Regions from separate parts of the Blastochloris viridis genome, predicted to be linked through region 3. Evidence: predicted binding sites of a transcription regulator. Region 3 holds the regulator's gene; each other region holds the start of a gene.

Region 1 (7,543 bases), 1.3 Mb from region 3:
GCTCAAGGTGCTGCTGCGCATGACCGCCGAGCGCCACGCCGTCGCGGCGAAGGTGATCGCGACGGTGGACGACCTCGAACATATCGCCTCGGACGACGAGGCCGACGTCGCCGCCCTGCGCGGCTGGCGGCGCGAGCTGTTCGGCGACAAGGCGCTCGCCCTCAAGCACGGCCGCCTCGCCTTGGCGATCGACCGCGGCCGCGTGGTGACGGTGGACAAGCCGGACAACGGCGGAGCGAGTGAGGCGGGCTCTCCGCCGACGCCTGCCGACCCATAAGAACTCGTCATCCCGGACGGCGCGGCGCCGAGCCGGGATGACGAGCAGAAAAAGGCGTTGGTCGTGCGAACGGTCCCGGCTCGCGCGCCGGATGCGATGCATCCAGGCGCTTGGCCGGGACGACGAGAGACGAGCCATAAATCCCAGCTGCGTCTTATTTCGCCCGACGCGGCAATTGAGCCCTACCCCGCCGCGATCACTGGCTCGCGGCCGATCAGCTTGGCCAGGGTGCGCACCCGGCCCAGCAGCCGGTCACCGGCAAGGTCGGCGAGTTCGCCGTCGAGCCGCAGCACCAGCTTGCCATGCACCACCTCCAGCGGCGCCCGCGGCAGCACGTCCGGCATCGCCGCCGATACCAGATAGGCCACCCGCATCGAGGCGCCGAGGATACGGGCGTGGTCGAGCGCCTGCGGCGAGGCCAGCTCGCGCAATTGCGGCGACAGCCCGTCCTCCGACAGCCCGGCGTGGCGGAAATAGACCGCCAGCGCCAGGAACGCCCGCGCGGTGTGGTCGATGCCGACGAAGGCGGCATGGGCGATGATGTTGAGCGATTGCTCGCCGCGATAATCGGGGTGGGCGCGCCAACCGATGTCGGCGAGCAGGCACGCCGCCCGTCGTAGCCGGGTCTCCTCGGCGGTCTCCTCGAAGCCGGTCGAGGCCATGAAGCGGTCCGACCACGCCGCGAGGTCGCGGCCGTGGCGCGGCGAGCGCGAGCGCAGCTGGTTGAGGTCCTCCGCCGCGGCCAGCAGCGGGTCGAGCCGCTGCTCCTCCTCCGGCAGCAGCGAGAACAGCAGCCCCTCGCGCACGCCGAGCGCGGAGACCATCACCTCGTACGGCTTGCCGAGCCGCAGAATGTGCTCCAGCACCACCGCGCCGTAGGGCAGCAGCGCGCGCCGCGCGTCCGACACCGCCTCGATCTTCGACAACGTCGAGGGATCGGCGCGCTGCAGCAGCCGGCAGAACTCCACCATCGCGCGGGTGGGAAGGGTGTAGCCGTGCATGACGTGCAGTGGATAGCCGCGCTGCTCCATGTGCAGCTTGGCCAGCGCCCGCCAGGTGCCGCCGACGGCGTAGAAGGTGCGGCCGGCCAGCTCGTCGAGCTGGGGAACGCCGGCCAGCGCCTCGCGCACGATCTTCTCCGCCTTCTTGACCGAGCGGCCCGAGATGTCCTGCAACGCGAGGCCGCCGAGCGGCAAGGTGACGCCGGCGCCGACGCGGTGGCCGTCGATGTCGGCGAGTTCCAGCGAGCCGCCGCCGAGGTCGCCCACCACCCCGCTCGGCCGGTAGGTGCCGGAGATGACGCCGAGCGCGGCCAGCTTGGCTTCGCGCTTGCCGGACAGCAGCTCGACGTCGACGCGGCAGATGTCGCGGGCGCGGTCGATGAACTCCGGCCCGTTGGCGGCATCGCGCGCCGCAGCGGTGGCCAGCACATGCACCCGGTCGGCCCGCAGCGTGTCGCACAGCGCGCGGAACCGCTTCAGCGCCGCCAACGCCTTGTCTACCGCATCGACGTCGAGCCGGCCGGTGGTGGCGACGTTGCGGCCGAGGCCGCACAGCACCTTTTCGTTGAACACCGGGGTCGGCGAGCGCGAAACCGCCTCGTAGACCACCAGCCGCACCGAGTTGGAGCCGATGTCGATCACCGCGATCGGCGGCCCCATCGACAGCCGGCCGCGGGCGATTTCGGAGGCTGCTGCCAATTTAGGCACGGGAGATTCGGCGCGTGAGGGTGCGCGGAGCGGTTGCTTCGAGGGACTTTCCACGGCCGGACAGACTCGGGTTGGTCATGAAGTAGCGATGGGCGTTGAACGGCTCCTCGTCGGCCGGGCGGATGATGCGTTCGGAGCTTCCATTGGGCAAGACCCGCCAGCTCTGCTCGTTGTCCATCAGGTTCGCCACCATGATCTGGTCGAGCACCTGCTCGTGCACGGTCGGGTTGAGGATCGGACACAGCGCCTCGACCCGGCGGTCGAGATTGCGCGGCATCATGTCGGCGGAGGAGATATAGACCGCCGCCTTCGGGTGCGGCAGGCCGTGGCCGTTGCCGAAGCAATAGATGCGGGAGTGCTCCAGGAAGCGGCCGATGATCGACTTCACCTGGATGTTGTCGGACAGGCCCGGCACGCCGGGGCGCAGGCAGCAGATGCCGCGCACCACCAGATCGACGGTGACGCCGGCCTGGCTGGCGGCATAGAGCGCGTCGATCACCTCGGGGTCGACCAGTGCGTTCATCTTGCCCCAGATCGCCGCCGGCCGGCCGGCCTTGGCATAGGCGGCCTCCTTGGCGATGTGATCGAGGATGGTCTTCTTCAGCGTCACCGGCGACACCGCCATGCGCTCCAGCTCCTGCGGCTCGGCATAGCCGGTGACGAAGTTGAAGATGCGGGCGACGTCGCGGGCGAACACCGGGTCGGCGGTGAAGAACGACAGGTCGGTGTAGATGCGCGCGGTGATCGGGTGATAGTTGCCGGTGCCGACGTGGCAGTAGGACGTCAGCGCCCCGCCCTCGCGCCGCACCACCAGCGACAATTTGGCGTGGGTCTTCAGCTCGATGAAGCCGAACACCACCTGCACGCCGGCGCGCTCCAGGTCGCGCGCCCAGCGGATGTTGGCCTCCTCGTCGAAGCGCGCCTTGAGCTCGACCAGCGCGGTGACCGACTTGCCGGCCTCCGCTGCCTCCGCCAGCGCCTTGACGATCGGGCTGTTGGCGGAGGTGCGGTAGAGCGTCTGCTTGATCGCCACCACGTTGGGGTCGGCGGCGGCCTGGTTGAGGAACTGCACCACCACGTCGAACGACTCATACGGATGGTGGACGATCAGGTCCTTCTTGCGGATGGCGGCGAAGCAATCACCGCCATGGTCGCGGATGCGCTCGGGAAAGCGCGGGTTGAACGGCGGGAACTTCAGCGCCGGCTTGTCCAGCGCCACGATCTGCGACAGGTCGGTGATGGCGAGCGCGCCGTCGACCAGGAAGGTCTCGCCGTCCTCGACGCCGAGCGCGCGCTGGATGAAGCTGCGCAGCGCCTTGGGGGTCGAGGCCTCCATCTCCAGCCGGATCACGGAACCGCGGCGGCGCTGCTTGAGCGCGGTTTCAAACAGGCGGACGAGGTCCTCGGCCTCCTCCTCCACTTCGAGGTCGCTGTCGCGGATCACCCGGAACGCGCCCTGGCCGTTGACCACGTAGCCCGGGAACAGCCGGCCGATGAACATGCCCATCACCGTCTCCAGCGCGATGAAGCGGGTGGAGCCGACGTCGCCGAAATCGGGCATCTTGATGAAGCGGTCGATCTTGTTGGGGGCGCGGATCAGCGCGGTCAGCGGCCGCGAGCCATCCGGGGCGCCCAGCTGCAGCGCCAGCGAGAAGCCGAGATTGGGGATGAACGGGAACGGGTGCGCCGGGTCGATCGCCAGCGGCGTCAGCACCGGAAAGACGTGGCGGAGGAAATAGTCCTCCAGCCAGCCGCGCTCGGCTTTGGTCACGCCGTCGCTCTCGACCAGGTTGACGCCGACCTGGCGCAGCTCCTGCCGAAGCTCGCGCCAGCGCTGCTGCTGCTCGGCCGACAGCCGGGCGACCTCAAGGCCGATGCGGTCGAGCTGCTCGCGCAGCGTCAGCCCGTCCGGGCTGTTGTCGGTGATGCCGGCCCGCTCCTGGCCCTTGAGGCCGGCGACGCGCACCATGAAGAACTCGTCGAGATTGTTGGCCGAGATCGACAGGAAGCGCAGCCGCTCCAGGATCGGGTGCTGGGCGTTCTCGCTCTCGGCCAGCACGCGGCAATTGAAGTCAAGCCACGACAGTTCGCGGTTGATGAAGCGCTCCGGCCGCTCCGACAGCGGCGTCTCCGCCTCGGGCTGCGGCTCCGCCGCCGGCTGGACGCTCGCCGTCGCCACCTCGGGCTGCGTCTCGACGGCGGGGGCACGGGCGCGGGCGTTCTTGGCCATGTGGCTTCTCCAGAGCGGGGTTCGGAGCGTTCAGTATTACCGAGCGATGACAAATTCGCGAAAGCGTCGGCCGTAATATGGGGGCGGCCTGCCCGCTTCGCGATGCCGCAGCGCCCATTCTGCCGGAACCACATGACGCGGTTTGCCGAGGATCGCGTCGCGGTGCCAGATACGATTTGGCCGAAAACCCTTGTTCGGAAAGGAGATTTTCGGCCCGCGGGTCGGCCCGGCCGCGGCCACAATACGGAGCTGCAGGCGATCTGCCGACGTCCGTATCAACCCGGCGGCCGACCGCGCCGGACGATGGCCCGTCGGGGTCAGCGCTCGAGCGAAACCTGCGGCAGCAGCTGCGCCGCCAGCGCCCGCGTCACCGGCCGCCGCAACGCTAGCGCCGCGGAATCGAGGTCGGCCACCGTGCGGGCCAGCGCCGCCGCCGAGCGCTCGATGCGCGTTACCAGATACTTGACCATGGCGGGATCGGCGTCGACGCCGCGGTCGGCGAACAGCTTGAACGCCATCGCCTGCAGCAGGTCGTCGTCGGCCGGGGCGATCGCCGCCACCGGCAGCGCCCGCAGCCGCGACACCAGGTCCGGCAGGCCGAACCCGGCGGCCGGCGCCTCCCGCGCCGTGATCAGCAGCCACGCCCGCTGCTCACGCACCAGGTTGAGCAGGTGGAACAGCACCGTCTCGGTCACCCCGGCGGGGTCGAGATCCTCCACCACCAGCGCGCCGGAGGCCAGAAGGTCGGCAAGGTCGGCCTCGTGCAGCGCCTCGGCCAGCACCCGCTTCGCCGCGGCGCGGGCGGCCCAAATCGCGGCGAGATGGCTCTTGCCGGTGCCCTCCGGCCCGACCACCACCACCGCGCGGTCCGGCCAGTCCGGCCAGCGCTCGACCACCGCCAGCGCGGCGGCGTTGCAGGGCGCGGCGACGAAATCCTCGCGGGCGAGGCTCGGCGGCTGGCCGAAATCGAGCACGAGCTGGTGCGGCATCATCGCGGGCATGGCTTGGGATCAGGCGTCCGTGCCGTCGCTGGCATCGACCGTGCGCGACAGGCCGGTGTAGAACGGGCTGGCCAGATAGCGCCTGAGCGCGAACCGCGTCAGCACCCCGATGGCGGCGGCCAGCGGCACCGCCAGCAACAGGCCGACGAAGCCGAACAGATAGCCGAACGCGAACAGCGCGAACATCAGCCAGACCGGGTGCAGGCCGACGCTCCGGCCGACCAGCTTGGGCGCCAGGATATAGCCCTCCAGGATCTGGCCGACCGCGAACACCGCCACCACCACTAAGATCAGGTGCCAGTCCGGCCAGAACTGCACGATCGCCACCCCGGTGGCGGTGAGCAGGCCGGTGAGCGAGCCGACATAGGGGATGAACGACAGCACGCCCGCCATCGAGCCGATCAGGAGGCCGAAGTTCAGGCCGACCGCGATCAGTGCGACGGCGTAGTAGAGCGCGAGGCTGAGGCAGACGCCGGCCTGCCCGCGCACGAAGCCGGCGATCGCCTGGTCCATTTCGTTGGCGAGCTCGCGGATGGTGTCGCGATACTTCACCGGCAGCCAGCTATCGATGGCGCGGATCATCCGCCCCCAGTCATAAAGCAGGTAGAATGCGACGATCGGCGTCACCACCACCAGCGACACCACCGAAACCAGCGCGGCGCCGCCCGACCACAACCCGCGCAGCGAGGCGACCAGCCACAGCGCGCCCTGGGTCGCCAGTTCCGACAGCGACTTCTGGATGTCGGGCAGGCGGTCGCCGAGGATCGGCGCCAGCCACTCGCGGTTCTGGTCGGTGAACAGCTGTTGCAGCGACATCATCAGGGCGGGCAGGCGCTCGATGAAGGCGGTGAGCTGGCTGGTGAGCAGCGGCCCGACCAGGATGACCACCAGCACGAAGGTGAGCAGGAACACCCCGACGATCAGCAGCGTCGACAACAGCCGCCCCAGCCCCACCCGCTCCAGGCGGTCGGCGACCGGATCGAGGAAATAGGCCAGCGCCATGCCGGCGACGAACGGCAGCAGCATGCCGCGCAGCAGCCAGACCAGCAGGATGACGGCGACAAGCGCGCCAAGCCAGAACAGAACCTGCTTCTGGAGCGTCATTGGCCGCTCAGCCCCTCGCCTGCCAGCGTGCGCCGGCCTCACCGCATCGGTCCGTCAACTCGCCATATGGCGCATCCATTCCCGGAGATAGGCAGCGGCCGAGACGATCGTCAAGGCGGCGGTGGTATACATCGCCAAGGTCACCACCGAGCCGAGCGTCAGGCCGAACCCGAGCGAGCCCAGCACCAGCGCCGCGAACACGATCTGGGCGGTGGTGTTGAGCTTGGACACCCGCAGCGGCCGGATGGTGACCGGCTTCTCCAGCACGCCCGACAGCATGATCGCGCCGACGATCATGATGTCGCGGAACACCACCAGGATGGTGATCCAGGCCGGAATTTGGCCGAGCAGCGCCAGTGTCAGGTAGATGCTGACCAGCAGCGCCTTGTCGGCCAGCGGGTCGAGATAGGCGCCAAGCTCGGTGGCCATACCGAACCGCTTGGCGAGGAAGCCGTCGACCGCATCCGACACGCCGGCGATGACGAACAGCACGAACGCCAGCATCATCTGGTGGTCGGAGATCGCCCACACCACCGCTGGAACCAGCAGAAGGCGGCCGAGGGTAATGAAATTGGGGATGCTCACGCCCGTCCCCCGGTTCGGCTGATGACAGCGACGATCCGGATGTTAGGTCGATGGCCGGATTCATCAACGGTTTGATAGCCGTCACACCAACGTTTGGAAAGGGTGCAGCGGCTCGGACACGCCTGCGGCCCCTGAGAACGCCTGCGGCGTTTCGGCAAGCCGGCCGGCCGTCGGCCCGGCCTTGCGCCATTGCACGGCGCCACGTTTGGCCTTAACCCCCAAGGCCGGGAGAACGACATGAGCCTGAGACGCGACAGCGCAAGCGGCCTGACCTATGCCGAGGCAGGCGTCGACATCGATGCCGGCAACCGGCTGGTGCAGCTGATCAAGCCCAAGGTGCGGGCGACCCGCCGCCGCGGCGCCGACGCCGAGATCGGCGGGTTCGGCGCGGCCTTCGACCTCAAGGCCGCCGGCTTCACCGACCCCATCCTGGTTTCGACCACCGACGGCGTCGGCACCAAGGTCAAGATCGCCGCCGAGACCGGCCAGCTCGCGACCATCGGCATCGACCTCGTCGCCATGTGCGTCAACGACCTGGTGGTCCAGGGCGCCGAGCCACTGTTCTTCCTCGATTATTTCGCCACCGGGCGGCTCGACCCGGTGCGCGGCGCCGACATCGTCGGCGGCATCGCCGAGG
Region 2 (7,543 bases), 1.5 Mb from region 3:
TGGGCGTTGCGAATCGCGGCCTCGCCGCCCTTGACCGCGACATACATCAGGCCCCCTCCCCGACCAGGCGAACCGAGCGCGGCAGCGCCGCAACCTCGGTCGCCGTGCACAGTACGACGTCGACCCCACGCGGGAACGCGGCGCGATTGGCCTTGATCCGTTGGGCGAAGTCAGCCGGCAGCGGCGATGCAGCAAATCTCGCCGTGTCCTTGATGCCCGGGCCAGCCAGCGCCAGCGTCGCGCCGGCGAAGCACGCGACCTGCAGCACCAACGTCGCCGAGCGGTCGGGATAGACGTCAGAGCCTTGCGCAAATGCCGCGAACGGTGGCATCGCCACCGGATCGGCGATCAATGCGAATGCCGCCGCGGCCGGATCACAAACGATCGGCGCGCCGGCGTGAAAGCGCAGAAACGCGGCGACGTCCGGCGCCGCCGCCAGCGGCGGATCGAGCCACACCGGCGTGTCGTGGTCGAGCAGCGTCAACGCCACCGTGGCCAATGCCGGCGTCATCGGCGGCGGCGGCGCGAGGTCGGCCGGCACCGCATGCCCGAACCCCGGCCGCGCGAATGCCGCCATCACCGCGCGGAAGGCGCGCTGGGCGTCGAACACCGGTTCGGCAAAGCCGGAGGCAACTGTCATGACGCGCTGTCCTGGTTATCGCCGCGAGTGACGGTGAAAAACGCGACCCGCGTCGCCGCCGCCTCGGCCGCCGCCCGGCCCGCCGCCGCCGCCGCCCGCGCGCGCGCCGGAGCCAGCACGTCGCGCTCGACCCGCGGCCGGGTGGCGATGTCCTGCCACAGCGCGTCGAACACCGCGGCCAGCCACGCCTTGCGCGCAACCCGCCCCAACACATAGGCGTGGCCGATGTGCCCGCTGGGCAGCCGCACCGCGGCCCGTGTCACCGTCGCCTCGCCGAGGTTGAACGGCGCGCCGTCGCCGCCGATCCGGCCGCGCACCATCGCCAGCCCGCAGCCGGGCCGGCGCAAATCCTCTACCGCCGGCGGCTCCGGCCACGCCGCCCAGGCCGCCTCCAGTTCGCCCACCTCCGCGGTGGCAAGAACCGCCATCGCGAAGCGGCGGTCGCGTTCGAAATCTTGCGCGTTCGGCATTGTTTCCGGACTGGACAGGTGACCCAACTTGTCTAGTATCATAGACAAGTGAGCCGGCCTGTCCAATGAACCTTTGGTGACAAATCGTGCCGCCAGACCCCGACCGCTCCAGTATTGATCGCAGCTCCGGCGTCTCGCTGTGGCGGCAGATCGCCGAGCGCATCGAGCGCGAGATCGCCGCCGGTGCCTATCCGCCCGGCGCCCAGCTGCCGTCCGAGGCGGAATACAGCGAGCGGTTCGGCGTCAACCGCCACACCGTTCGCCGGGCGCTTGCGGTGCTGGCGGAGAGAGGGATGGTGCGCTCGGTGCAGGGTCGCGGCAGCTTCGTCGAGGAAGCGCCGCTGCGCTACGCCATCGGCCGCCGTGTGCGCTTTTCCGAAAATGTCATCGCCGCCGGCCGCTCGCCGCGAGGCAGGCTGATCGGGGTCGCGACCGTGGTCGACGCTGAGCCGGCGCGACGGCTCGCTCTACCGCCTCGCACACCGTTGTTGCGCGTCGAGCTGGTGTCGAGCGCCAACGCCGTGCCGCTGTCGCGCTCGACCTCGTGGTTCGAGCAGGCACGCTTCGAGGGGCTGGAGGCCGAACTGCACCGCACCGGCTCGGTCAGCCGCGCCTTCGCCGCCCACGGCATTGCCGACTACACCCGCCTTGAGACCGTAATTTCCGCTCGCCCGGTCGACCCGGCCGAGCAGGAACTGCTGGAGCTGCCGGCCGGCCGCGCTGTGCTGGTGGTCGACGCCGTCAACGCCGACGCCGGCGGCCGACCGATCCAGGTCCAGCGCACCCGCTTCGCCGCCGACCGCGTTCACCTGATCGTCGGCAGCTGACGCCGCGGCGTTGTGCCATGCGCTATCCCACCACCTCGCGGCGGCCGATGATCGAGAACCGCAGCATGTCCGATAGCCAGTCGATCGCCGCGACCGTCGCCAGGATCATCAGCACCAACGCCGAGACGTGCTGGAATTCGAGCGTGCGGATCTGCTCGGCGAGATGAAGGCCTATGCCGCCGGCGCCGACGATGCCGATGATCGTGGCCGAGCGCGTATTGGACTCGAAATAGTACAGCACCTGGCTGGCGATCACCGGCGCCACCTGCGGCCACAGCCCGAACCGAACCGCCGCAAGGCGGCTGCCGCCGGTCGACACCACGCCCTCCACCGGTCGCGGATCGGCCGCCTCGATGGCCTCCGAGAACAGCTTGCCGAGAATGCCGACATTGGCCGAGGCCACCGCCAGGATGCCGGCGAACGGGCCAAGACCCACCACGTTCACCCAGATCAATGCCCAGATCAGTTCGTCGACGCCGCGCACGGTGTCGAGTATCCGCCGCGACAGGAAGTGGATCACGACCTGCCCCACCACCGTCTTCGCCGCCACGAACCCCATCACGATAGCAGGCACCGTCGCCAGCAGCGTGCCGAGCAGCGCGATCGCCACCGTCTCCGCCAGCGCTTTGAGGTAGAGCACGAACGTCGCCCAATCCCCGGTCGAGGGCGGCACCATGAACACCACGAACTCGCCGAGCTTGAGCAGGCCAAGGGCAAAGCGACGGGCGTCGAACTCCAGCACCGCGATGCCGAGCGCAAACAGCGCGATCATTGCAGCCGTTACGCACAGCGCGACGACGCGGCCGCGCGTCACCCACCGGAACTGGTCGGGGTGGCGCCTGGCGAACGCCGCCGTATCGGCCACGAGCTTGGGTCGTTCCGCCATCACGCCCGCCTAAGCCCGAGCAGTGCATGGCGAAGTCGCTCGGTGCAAAGATCGATCACCATCACCGTACCGACGATCAGCACCAACAGCGCACTGACGTCGGAGTAATAGAACTTGCGGATCGCTTCGATCAGGTCCTGGCCGATGCCGCCGGCGCCGACGAAGCCCATCACCGCGGCGCTGCGGACGTTGACCTCGAACCGCAGTAGCGCATAGCTGGCGAAGTTCGACAGCACCTGCGGCACGACGGCGAAGCGCACCGCTTCCACCCACGAGCCGCCATTGGCCTTGACGCCGTCGACCGGCTTCAGGTCGATGTTCTCGACCACCTCGCAGAACAGCTTGCCGAGCGCGCCGGTGGAATGCACCGCCAAAGCCAGCACGCCCGCAAGCGGGCCGAGCCCGAACGCGATGACGAAGATCAGCGCGAACACCATTTCCGGAACGGTGCGGCAGACCTCGAAGAAGCGCTTGGTGGCAAAGCGCACCCACGCGCGGCCGGTGAGATTGCGCGCGGCAAAGAAGCACAGCGCAAAGCCGCCGAGCGCGCCCATCAACGTGCCCATATAGGCGATCAGCAGCGTCTCGCCGAGCATGACCAACCAGCGCCGCCAGCCCCAGAACCACTCGCCGACATCGGACAGCACGCCGGCGCCACCCTCGAGGTGGGCGAGACGGACGATGTAATCGCCGAAACGGTGGAGATTCACGACGAACTTGCCGACGTCGACTTCACCGACCAGGGCGGCAACGACCACGGCAACGATCAGTACGGTGGCGCCAAGCGTCGTCTGCCGGCGCTTGGCCGCGACCGCGGCGTCATAGCCACCCATCATCAGGGCGAGCCGGGCATCGCCCTGGCGGTGGATCGATGGGGCCATGACCTACACGCGGCAAGCGCATCATCAGGTTGCCGATGACCGCGTCGCGATCCCGGAAACACACGTCAACGGCGGCCCGGACCAGCCGGGCCGCCGCGGCGGAGAGCGGACCAGGGGTCAGGACCGCTTCTGCTTGCGCAGTTCGTCGACGAACTTGTTCAGTTCGACGATCGGCAGATACGCCGAGTGATCGATCGGCTGCCAGGGCTGGCGCTTGCCCTCGTAGATCTTGTCGAAAGCGTCCTTGTCGGCAGCGTATTTGAAGAAGGCGTCACGGATCTTGGCCTTCAGGTCCGCCGGCAGATCGGTGAGGTAGGCGAACGGCGAATTCACGATCAGGTCGGAGGTGAAGATGATGCGATAGTCGTCATACTTCGCCATGCCTTTGCGCTCCATGCGGCGCAGGCTGGACTCGTTGGCGTCGTTCCACCAGTTGGCGGCGGCATCCACCGTGCCCTGCTGCAACGCGATGACCGCGTTTTCGTGGCTGCCGGTGTAGACGACCTTGTCGAAGAACTTGTCGGGATCGATGCCCATCTTGTCGAGGGCAAAGCGCGGCACGTTGTTGCCGGAGGTCGAGTTGGGGTCGACCAGACCGAGGTTTTTTCCCTTCAGATCGTCGATCTTCTGGTAGGGCGAATCCTTGCGGACGTAGAACACCGAGTGATAGCCCTTGGTGCCGTCCTGGTTGACCTCGATGGCGAACGGCTCGGTCTTGACGCCGGTCATCGCGGCGCGGGCATAAGAGGCCGGGCCATAATACGCGATGTGGATGTTGCCGGCGCGCTGGCCTTCGATGATCGCGGCATAGTCGTTAGCGAGGCGCAGCGTCACCTTGGTGCCGAGCTCCTTCGACAGATACTCGGCGAACGGCGTCCAGCGGTTGGAGACGCCGGAGGCGTTCTCTTCCGGGATCAACGCGAAGACGAGTTCGGGGTATTTCGCCTTCCAATCCTGCGCAAGCGCAGCGTTGGCGCTGACGGCAAGCGCGGCGCCGGCAAGAATGAGCGAGCGTCGGTTCAACATCGTGGTCTCCTTGAGGGGGGCGGAACCGGGTCTTTACGCGGGAACAGCCAGCCCCGCCGGCACGTCGGCGGGAAGCTCGGCATCCATCACCTCGTCGGCTTCGAGGCCATAGAGGTCGCGGGCAACGTGGTCGGTCAGGCATTCGGGCGAGCCGTCGAACACCACCCGCCCGCCCGCCATGCCGACCAGGCGGTCGCAATAGCAGCGGGCGACGTCGAGCGAATGGAGGTTGCACAACACGGTGATGCCGTAGTGCTTGTTGATGCGCAAAAGCGCATCCATCACCGTTTTGGTGTTACGTGGGTCGAGCGAGGCGATCGGCTCGTCGGCGAGAATGATGCGCGGCTCCTGCACCAGCGCGCGGGCGATGGCGACACGCTGCTGCTGGCCGCCGGACAGGCTGTCGGCGCGCTGCGCCGCAATCTGAGCGATGTCGAACTGGTCGAGTGCGGACAGCGCGATTGCCTTCTCCTCGTGCGTCCACAGCTTGAGCATCGAGCGCCAGTTCGGCGTGCGCTGCAGCCGCCCCAGCAGCACGTTGGTGAGCACGTCGAGCCGGCCCACCAGATTGAACTGCTGGAAGATCATCGCGCAGTCGGCGCGCCAGCGATAAAGCCGGCGCCCGGACAGCCGCGTCACGTCGTTGCCATCGGCCAGGATACGCCCGGCGCTCGGCTCGGCGAGGCGGTTGATCATGCGCAGCAGCGTCGACTTGCCGGCGCCCGACCGTCCGATGATGCCGATGAAGCCGCCGGTCGAAATCTCCAGCGACACGTCGGCAACGGCGAACTTGTCGCCAAACCGTTTGGACACCCCGTCCAGAACCAGCACATCATCCTCCGCGGGAGGCGCCATCCGAACGCCGGCGAACGGGCAGGCGAATATCGGCGCAACCTTGCGGCAACCGGCCAGTCCGGCCTGAGGCGATCAGGCCGGCCGCTGACCGAGGCCGTTTCTTCACCGAGTCCTAGCCAGTCGGCACGACAGCGCGATGACGGCGCAACGGCGTGGGCAACGCCCGGCGAGGCGAAGCTTTGTCGGCAGCCGACCAGCCCATTGTCGTCGGTCGGTCACACGACCGTGGCAGGCATCTGATCGGGATCCGGGCAGTCGCCGCGCGGTCCTGCACGCCGTTCGCCGAGCGCCGCCGCGACGGCGGCATGCCCGGCGAGCCGACGGCCCTCCAGAGGCGAGACCTCCGATGACGCGCCCGTCCGACACCCCGCAGGTCGACCCGACCGCACAGATCCGCGACTGCCGGCTCGGCCACTACACCGCAGTCGGCGCCCGCACCAAATTGCTCGAGAGCACGCTCGGCGACTATTCCTACATCGTCAACGACGGCGAGGTCGCCTACACCACCGTCGGCAAGTTCTGCTCCATCGCCGCGATGGTGCGGATCAACCCCGGCAACCACCCGATGACGCGGGCGACCCAGTCGCATTTCACCTACCGCGCCTCGAGGTATTTCGCCGGCGAAGACGACGAGGCGTCCTTCTTCGAGTGGCGGCGCGGCTTTCCGGTCACCATCGGCCACGACGTCTGGATCGGCCACGGTGCCATCGTGCTGCCGGGCCGGACCGTCGGCACCGGCGCTGTGGTGGCGGCCGGTTGCGTGGTCACCAAGGACGTCGCCCCCTACACCATTGTGGTCGGCAACCCGGCGCGGCCGCTGCGCCGGCGGTTCTCCGAGACCCTCGCCGAGCGACTGGTGGCGCTCGGATGGTGGGAGTGGGATCACGCCCGCCTCCACGCCGCCCTGCCCGATTTCCGCGCACTGAGCGCCGAAGCGTTCCTCGACAAATACGAAGCCGCTGCTTACATCCCGGCCGAATGACCACACGTTACGCGCTTTATTTCGCCCCGCTCCACGACCGCGCCTTGTGGTCGTTCGGCTGCACCACCATCGGCTGGGACGCCGAAGCCGCTGCGGCTTTTCCGCCGCAACCGCCGACCTCCGCACTCGCCGCGGGCTGGGCCGAGGCGACCGCCGAGCCGCGCCGCTACGGCTTCCATGCCACGCTGAAGGCGCCGTTCGCGCTGGCTGAAGGCACGAGCATCGACGACCTGCTCGAGGCGGCGGCGACCTTCGCCGCCGCGCCGCGCGCCATTCCCGAGGTGCGCCTTGAGACGCGCGTCATCGCCGGCTTCGTGGCGCTGACACCGGCCGAGCCGAGCGAAGCGCTCGGCGCCCTCGCCGGCGACTGCGTGCGCACGTTCGACCGCTTCCGCGCCGCGCTGACGCCGGAGGATCGCGCCCGGCGCGCGCCGGAGCGGCTGTCGCCACGCCAACTCGGCTATCTCGACCGCTGGGGCTATCCGTTCGTGTTCGAGGAGTTCCGCTTCCACATGACGCTGACCGGCCGCCTGGCGCCCAAAGCCGCCGAGGCAGCGTGCCTCGCTCTCGCGAGCGCCCACGGTGCCGCCTGCGGCGAGGGGCCGGTCGAGATCTCCACCCTTGCGCTATTCGTACAATCCGCCCCCGACGCACGATTCCGCATCCTGTCGTCGTGGCCGTTGCGGAACGCGTGACCCGCCGCCGGCGGTTGGAACCTGAAACGCGGCAGCGGCGTTTGGTCCGGTTCGATCGCCGGGATCATGAGGTTGGATGCGATGACGAAGATCGATCGCCGCGCCGCGCTGACTGGATCGCTCACCCTCGCTGCCGCCGGCAGTCTCGCCGCGACCAAGGCACAAGGCCAGGCTGGAGCCGCACGCGAGGGAACCACCCTCGTCACGCCGGAGCCGCTATCGCAGGCACCCGGCTTCTACCGCTACAAGGTGGGCAGCCTCACCGTCACCGCGCTGCACGA
Region 3 (7,543 bases):
GCGCTCGGGGTCGGCGCCTCGCACCAGCAGGCGGTGTTTCACCACGTGCTGCCGCTGGCGATGCCGGGCATCCTGACCGGCACCATCCTCGGCATGGCTCACGCCCTCGGCGAAACCGCGCCGCTGCTGATGATCGGCATGGTGGCGTTCGTGGTCGACCTGCCCAAGGGCTTCACCGACGCCGCCACCTTGCTGCCGGTCCAGATCTTCATGTGGGCCGACTTCCCCGAACTCGCCTTCCAGCAGAAGACCGCCGCCGCGATCATCCTGCTGCTGGCGTTCCTGATCTGCATGAACGCTTTCGCCATCGTGCTGCGCAAGCGCTTCGAGCGCCGCTGGTGACAGGCGGCATGCCGGACAGCAGCATGAATCCTTTCGGAGTATATTGATGACCACGATGCCGAACTTTGAAACGGCCGCTTCCGGAACGGCGCAGCCTCATCTCGACCGCCCGGCCAAGGTCGTCGCCAAGGGCGTGAACGTCTATTACGGCGACAAGCAAGCGCTGAAGGAGGTGTCGATCGAGATCGCCGCCCGCGCGGTGACCTCCTTCATCGGCCCGTCCGGCTGCGGCAAATCGACCTTCCTGCGCTGCATCAACCGGATGAACGACACCATCGCCAACTGCCGCGTCGCCGGCCACATCACCATCGACGGCCAGGACATCTACGATTCCTCGCTCGACGTGGTGCAGCTGCGCGCCCAGGTCGGCATGGTGTTCCAAAAGCCCAACCCGTTCCCGAAATCGGTGTTCGAGAACGTCGCCTACGGCCCGCGCATCCACGGCCTCGCCCGCAGCAAGGCCGACCTTGAGGAGGTCGTGATCTCCAGCCTGCAGAAGGCCGGGCTGTTCGAGGAGGTCAAGGACCGGCTCGACGACCCCGGCACCGGGCTGTCCGGCGGCCAGCAGCAGCGCCTGTGCATCGCCCGCGCCATCGCGGTGTCGCCGGAGGTGATCTTGATGGACGAGCCGTGCTCGGCGCTCGACCCGATCGCAACCGCCAAGATCGAGGAATTGATCGACGAGCTGCGCGAGAACTACACCATCATCATCGTCACCCACTCCATGCAGCAGGCGGCGCGGGTGTCGCAGCGGACGGCCTTCTTCCATCTCGGCGTGCTGGTCGAGGACGGCCATACCGACGTCATCTTCACCAACCCCAAGGACCGCCGCACCCTCGACTACATCACCGGCCGGTTCGGTTGAACCGCGCGGAGGAATTCATGACGGAACATACCGTGCGCTCATACGACACCGATCTGGTCGAGCTGCGCCAGCGCATCGCCGAGATGGGCGGGCTCGCCGAAAAGATGCTGAGCGAGGCGATGCAGGCTCTGCTCAAGCGCGATCTCATCCTGGCCCAGACCGCCATCGTCGCCGACCGCCGGCTCGACCTGCTGCAGCGCGAGGTCGAGGACAAGGCGGTGCTCACCATCACCAAGCGTCAGCCGGTGGCCTCGGACCTGCGCGAGATTGTCGCCGCGATGCGGCTCGCCAGCGACATCGAGCGCATCGGCGACCTCGCCAAGAACATCGCCAAGCGCGTGGTGGCGATGAACGGCGAATACCCGCCGCTCAAGGTGGTGTTCGGCGCCGTCAATTTGTCGACCCTGGTGCTGGCGCAGCTGAAGGACGTGCTGGACGCCTACGCCCAGCGCAGCGTCGAGCTGTCGCTGGAGGTGTGGAAGCGCGACGACGAGGTCGACGCCCTCTACACCTCGCTGTTCCGCGAGCTTCTGACCTACATGATGGAAGACCCGCGCAACATCACCTTCTGCACCCACCTGTTGTTCTGCGCCAAGAACATCGAGCGCATCGGCGACCACGCCACCAACATCGCCGAGACCGCCTACTACCTCGTCACCGGTGAAGCGCTGCCGGGCGAGCGCCCGAAGATCGACACCACTGCCATCTCCCCCTTGCACGCGGCGGCAGACTCGTGAGCTTCGAACACACCACCACCGGACCGCGCGCGATGAGCACCAAGATTCTCATCGTCGAGGATGAGGAGCCCCTGACCCTCCTCCTGCGCTACAACCTCGAAGCCGAGGGCTACGACGTCGACGCCGTCGGCCGCGGCGACGAGGCCGAGACCCGGCTGCGCGAGCGCCTGCCCGACCTGGTGTTGCTCGACTGGATGCTGCCGGGCCTGTCCGGCATCGAGCTGTGCCGGCGCCTGCGGGCGCGGCCGGAAACCCAGCGGCTGCCGGTGATCATGCTGACCGCCCGCGGCGAGGAATCGGAGCGGGTGCGCGGGCTCGCCACCGGAGCCGACGATTATGTCGCCAAGCCGTTCTCGGTGCCGGAACTGCTCGCGCGCATCCGCGCGCTGCTGCGCCGCGCCAAGCCCGAGCACGTCGCCATGCTGCTCCGGTTCGGCGACCTCGAGCTCGACCGCGAAACCCGCCGCGTCCACCGCGCCGGCCGCGAGATCCACCTGGGCCCGACCGAGTTCCGCCTGCTCGAATTCCTGATGCAGTCGCCCGGCCGCGTCTTCACCCGCGAGCAGCTGCTCGACGGGGTGTGGGGCCACGACGTCTATATCGACGAGCGCACGGTGGACGTCCACGTCGGCCGCCTGCGCAAGTCGATCAACCGCGGCCGCGAGCCCGACCCGATCCGCACCGTGCGCGGCGCCGGCTATTCCTTCAACGAGCTGTTCGCCCGCAGCGCGTGACCTTCGCCACCGCCGGGCCGCTGACGACGACGTGATTGGCAGCCGCGGCGGGTTCGGTGCGACAAATCGGCTCCGGTAATACCGGCGGCCGCCGCCGTTGGTTCCGATCGCAGATTTTCGTGAAATCATTGATTTCGGGAACGAAAATCTGCGAACTTCAACGGCCCCATGCGTCAGCATCCGGGGCCGTTGGTATAGGCTGATCCGGAACCGCTCCAATGGCGTGACCGCGCCGGCCTGTGGCAGAAGCAACTCGATGGCGCGATGGCTGCACCAGATCCTGACGTTTTGCCTCGCGATCGCGCTGATCGCGGGCGCGATGGTGCCGTCGCCGATGGCGGCAAGCCGGATCGCGACCGGCCTTGACAGCCTGACGCCAGCCGCCAGCGCCGACCTCGCCACGGCCGACCTTGCCGCACCCGACGCTGCGCCGTGCCACGGTGCGGCGATGGCGATGGCGGGCGATGACGGCGGCGGCAATGCCGCGCCGCCGGCGGGCCATCGAATGCCGGCCTGCCCGCTGATGGCGTGCTGCATTGTCACCGTGCCCGCGCTGCCGACCGGCGCGGCCGGCATCGGTGCGCCGGTCACCGCCGGCACGGTGCTGCGGCTTGTGCTGGAGCGCGCCGGCGACGGCCACATCCCCTCGCCGCTGCCGAAGATTCCCCGAGCCTGAGCGACGCGTTGCGCGGCCACTTGGCCGCGAGCCGTCCCGCGTGCCGAGCGGCCGCGGGCACGGATGACGTTTCCTCACATCTCGGAGATTTCCATGTTCGCCTCAAATTTCGGGCGCGCCACCGCGCTCGCCCTGGCGCTCGCCTCGGTTTCGTTCGCCACCGCCGCCCGCGCCGACATCAAGGACTATGAGTTCCAGCTGGTCGAGCCTCAGCTCAAGACCGGCGAGGCCATCGTCGCGCTGCGCGTGGTGCACAAGCCGACCGGCAAGCCGGTGCCGGACGCCGTGATCTTCTCCAAACGGCTCGACATGGCGCCGGACAACATGGCGGGGATGACCGCGCCGCTGGAGCCGCTGCCGGCCACCGAGCCAGGCGTCTACCGCTTCAGGACCGACCTCACCATGGCCGGGCGCTGGCAGCTCTCGGTCGCCGCCAAGCTGCAGGGCGAGGACGGCACCTTGCAGAGCCGGCTGATCGTCAAGGCCCTGCCATGAGGCAGGCCATCGTCGTCGCCACCCTCGCCGCGATCGCCGCGGCGGGGGGAGGCTACCTTGTCGGTCAGCGCGGCGCGGCGCCCTCCCAGCCCGCCACGTCCCAGCCGGCGAGCGGGCCCGTGCTGTATTGGCGCCACCCCGACCAGCCGCGCTACGCCGCCGCGCCGCAGCACACCGACGACCACCGCGCCTATCTGCCGGTGCGGGCCGGCGAGGACGTCTCGTTCGACGATCCTCCGGCTGCCGCCGTGGCCGGCGGCCCGCGAAAAATCCTCTACTACCGCAACCCGATGGGGCTGCCGGACACCTCGAAGGTGCCGAAGAAGGACCAGATGGGGATGGACTACGTCCCCGTCTACGACGGCGAGGCTGACGACGGCTCGGTCCGCCTCACCGCGGCGAAGATCCAGAAGCTGGGGGTGCAGTCGGCGCCGGCCGAGCGGCGCCGGCTCGGCCGCGTTGTGCGGGCGGCGGGCGTCGTTGCCGTCGACGAGCGGCGCGCGAGCGTGGTGTCACTGCGCTTCGATGCCTGGATCGAGAGCGTCGCCAACGTCACCACCGGCGACACCGTGCGCCAGGGCCAGCCGCTGATGCGGGTCTACGGCCCCGCGCTTGCCACCGACGCCGCTCAGTACGCCTCGGTGCTAGCGGGCAGCGCCGCCGCCTACGGCCCGACGGGAGCGAAGGGCGCCCGCCAGCGGCTGGAAAACCTCGCGGTGCCGGCAAGCTACATCGCCGCGCTCGAGCGCACCCGGCAGGTCGCGCTCAGTCTCGACTGGCCGGCGCCGCGCGACGGCGTGGTGCTGACGCGGAGCGCGGTCGAGGGCATGAAGGCCCCGGCCGGCGAGGTGTTGTTCCGCCTTGCCGACCTCGCCAAGGTGTGGGTGCTGGCCGACATGTCCGAAACCGACCTGCCGGCGGTGGCGCTCGGCCAGACCGCGCGGGTGCGGCCGCGCGGCGACCCGGACCACGCCTTCACCGGCAAAGTCGCGCTGATCTATCCGCAGATCAACAAGGAGACCCGCACCGCGCGGGTGCGCATCGAGCTCGACAATCCCGACCTCGTCCTGAAGCCGGACATGTACGCCGAGGTCGAGATCGACAGCGGCACCGGCGAGGCGGTGCTGACGGTGCCGGACAGCGCGGTGATCGATTCCGGCACCCGCCAGACCGTGATCGTCGACCGCGGCGAGGGCCGGTTCGAGCCCAAAAGCGTGGTGCTGGGGCGCCGCGGCAACGGCTATGTCGAAATCCGTGACGGCATCGACGACGGCGACTGGCTGGTGGTGAAGGCGACCTTCCTGATCGACGCCGAGAGCAACCTGACCAGCGCGCTGCGCGGGCTCACCGCGGGGGATGCGCGATGATCGCCCGCCTGATCGCGTGGTCGGCGCGCAACTTGGTGCTGATCCTGATCGCCACCGCCATGGCGGTCGCGGCCGGAAGCTATTCGCTGCGCCACCTGCCGCTCGACGCGTTGCCCGACCTGTCCGACACCCAGGTGATCGTGCTGACCGACGTTCCCGGCCAGGCACCGCAGGTGGTGGAGGATCAGGTCACCTACCCGCTCACCACCGCCATGCTGACGGTGCCGAAGTCGAAGGTGGTGCGCGGCTTTTCGTTCTTCGGCGTGTCGTTTGTCTACGTCATCTTCGCCGACGGCACCGACATCTATTGGGCGCGCTCGCGGGTGCTGGAATCCCTCAACGCCGCCGCCGCGCGGCTGCCGGCCGGGGTGACGCCGACGCTGGGGCCGGACGCCACCGGCGTCGGCTGGGTCTACCAGTACGCGCTGCTCGCCAAGGATTTGACGCTGGCCGAGCTGCGCTCGCTCCAGGATTGGCACGTCCGCTACGCCGCGGCCAAAGCGGACGGCGTGGCCGAGGTCGCCTCCGTCGGCGGCTTCGTCAAGCAGTACAACGTGGTGGTCGACCCGCGCCGGCTGCGCGCGCTCGGCATTTCGCTCGCCCAGGTGCGCGAGGCGATCCGCGCCTCCAACACCGACGTCGGCGGCCGCACCGTCGAGCTTGCCGAGTTCGAGTTCATGGTGCGCGGCCGCGGCTACCTCACCGGCGTGGCCGACCTCGAACAGGTGGTGCTGAAGGCCGAGGCCGGCACCCCGGTGCTGCTGCGCGACGTCGCCCGCATCGAGATCGGCCCGGACGAGCGGCGCGGCATCGCCGAGCTCAACGGCGAGGGCGAGGTCGCAAGCGGCGTGGTGCTGCAGCGCTTCGGCGCCAACGCCCTCGACGTCATCGCCAGCGTCAAGGCGACGCTCGCAGCATTCGCAACGAGCCTGCCGGCGGGGGTCGACATCGTGGCGGTCTACGACCGCTCCGAGCTGATCGAGCGCGCCATCGCCACGCTGAAATCGACGCTGATCGAGGAAAGCCTGATCGTCGCCGCGGTGTGCGTGGTGTTTCTCCTCCACGTCCGCAGCGCGCTGGTGGCGATCATCATGCTGCCGGTCGGCATCCTGATCGCGTTCGCCTTGATGAAGGCGCTCGGGCTCGGCTCCAACATCATGAGCTTAGGGGGCATCGCCATCGCCATCGGCGCCATGGTCGATGCCGCCATCGTGATGATCGAGAACGCCCACAAGCACCTGGAGCGCGCGCCGAAGGACAAGCCGCGGCTCGAGGTGCTGATCGAGGCGGCAGCTGAGGTCGGCCCGGCGCTGTTCTTCAGCCTGCTCGTCATCACCGTGTCGTTCCTGCCGATCTTCGCGCTGGAGGCGCAGGAAGGCCGGATGTTCCACCCGCTCGCCTTCACCAAGACGTTTGCGATGGCGGCGGCGGCGCTGCTGTCGGTGACGCTGGTGCCGGCGTTGATGGTGCTTTTCGTCCGCGGCCGCATCATTCCGGAGCAGAACAATCCCATCAACCGCGCGCTGATCTTGCTCTACCGGCCGATCATCGGCGCGGTGCTGAACGCCAAGGTCGTCACCATCGTGCTGGCGCTCGCCGTGCTCGGTGCAAGCTGGTGGCCGGCCAGCCGGATCGGAACGGAGTTCATGCCGACGCTGGACGAGGGCACGCTGTTCTACATGCCGACCACGCTGCCGGGGCTGTCGGTCACCACGGCGGCCGAGCTGCTGCAGACCCAGAACCGCATCATCAAGTCGTTTCCGGAGGTCGCCTCGGTGTTCGGCAAGGCCGGCCGCGCCAATAGCGCGACCGATCCGGCGCCGTTGGAGATGTTCGAGACCATCATCAACCTGAAGCCGCGGCCCGAGTGGCGTGCGGGCCTCACCGTCGATGGCCTGATCGCCGAGATGGACCGGGCGCTGCAGTTCCCGGGCGTCTCCAACTCCTGGACCATGCCGATCAAGGCCCGCATCGACATGCTGTCGACCGGCATCCGCACCCCGGTCGGCATCAAGATTCTCGGCCGTGACCTCGCCGAGATGGAGCAGGTGGCGCGGCAAGTCGAGGCGGCGGTGAAACGCGTGCCCGGCACCACCAGCGCCTACGCCGAGCGCGTCATCGGCGGCTACTACCTCGACGTGGTGCCGGACCGCGCCGCGCTGGCGCGCTACGGCCTCACCATCGCCGCGGTGCAGGAGGTGGTGGCGGGCGCGCTGGGCGGACAGACCGTCACCACCACCGTCGAGGGCCGCGAGCGCTACGGCGTCACCGTGCGCTATCCGCGCGACCTGCGCTCCGACCCCGAGGCGATCGCCCGCGAGGTGCTG

What was found. The regulator PhoB, encoded in region 3, activates phosphate uptake and scavenging genes when phosphate is short. The targets are predictions, from matches to a motif close to TGTCATNNANCTGTCAT.
Region 1: the regulator PhoB is predicted to act here: its motif matches at 4,252-4,268, upstream of BVIR_RS05260 (RNA degradosome polyphosphate kinase).
Region 2: the regulator PhoB is predicted to act here: its motif matches at 5,711-5,727, upstream of phnC (phosphonate ABC transporter ATP-binding protein).

Annotation. Positions count from the first base shown of each region.
Region 1 covers NZ_CP012946.1:1,176,687-1,184,229, reverse strand. Annotated here, with positions in the region: gene rnd (ribonuclease D) at 1-277, shown strand, start outside; gene ppx (exopolyphosphatase) at 460-1,938, opposite strand; gene BVIR_RS05260 (RNA degradosome polyphosphate kinase) at 1,979-4,216, opposite strand; gene BVIR_RS05255 (HdaA/DnaA family protein) at 4,534-5,217, opposite strand; gene BVIR_RS05250 (AI-2E family transporter) at 5,227-6,321, opposite strand; gene BVIR_RS05245 (CDP-alcohol phosphatidyltransferase family protein) at 6,376-6,906, opposite strand; gene purM (phosphoribosylformylglycinamidine cyclo-ligase) at 7,150-7,543, shown strand, end outside.
Region 2 covers NZ_CP012946.1:1,396,784-1,404,326, reverse strand. Annotated here, with positions in the region: gene BVIR_RS06235 (carbon-phosphorus lyase complex subunit) at 1-47, opposite strand, end outside; gene phnH (phosphonate C-P lyase system protein PhnH) at 47-640, opposite strand; gene phnG (phosphonate C-P lyase system protein PhnG) at 637-1,128, opposite strand; gene phnF (phosphonate metabolism transcriptional regulator PhnF) at 1,197-1,937, shown strand; gene phnE (phosphonate ABC transporter, permease protein PhnE) at 1,960-2,823, opposite strand; gene phnE (phosphonate ABC transporter, permease protein PhnE) at 2,823-3,704, opposite strand; gene phnD (phosphonate ABC transporter substrate-binding protein) at 3,822-4,730, opposite strand; gene phnC (phosphonate ABC transporter ATP-binding protein) at 4,764-5,561, opposite strand; gene BVIR_RS06195 (DapH/DapD/GlmU-related protein) at 5,932-6,567, shown strand; gene BVIR_RS06190 (DUF1045 domain-containing protein) at 6,564-7,262, shown strand; gene BVIR_RS06185 (MBL fold metallo-hydrolase) at 7,344-7,543, shown strand, end outside.
Region 3 covers NZ_CP012946.1:3,626,066-3,633,608, forward strand. Annotated here, with positions in the region: gene pstA (phosphate ABC transporter permease PstA) at 1-342, shown strand, start outside; gene pstB (phosphate ABC transporter ATP-binding protein PstB) at 389-1,207, shown strand; gene phoU (phosphate signaling complex protein PhoU) at 1,225-1,944, shown strand; gene phoB (phosphate regulon transcriptional regulator PhoB) at 1,977-2,678, shown strand; gene BVIR_RS15720 (hypothetical protein) at 2,935-3,354, shown strand; gene BVIR_RS15725 (FixH family protein) at 3,448-3,849, shown strand; gene BVIR_RS15730 (efflux RND transporter periplasmic adaptor subunit) at 3,846-5,216, shown strand; gene BVIR_RS15735 (efflux RND transporter permease subunit) at 5,213-7,543, shown strand, end outside.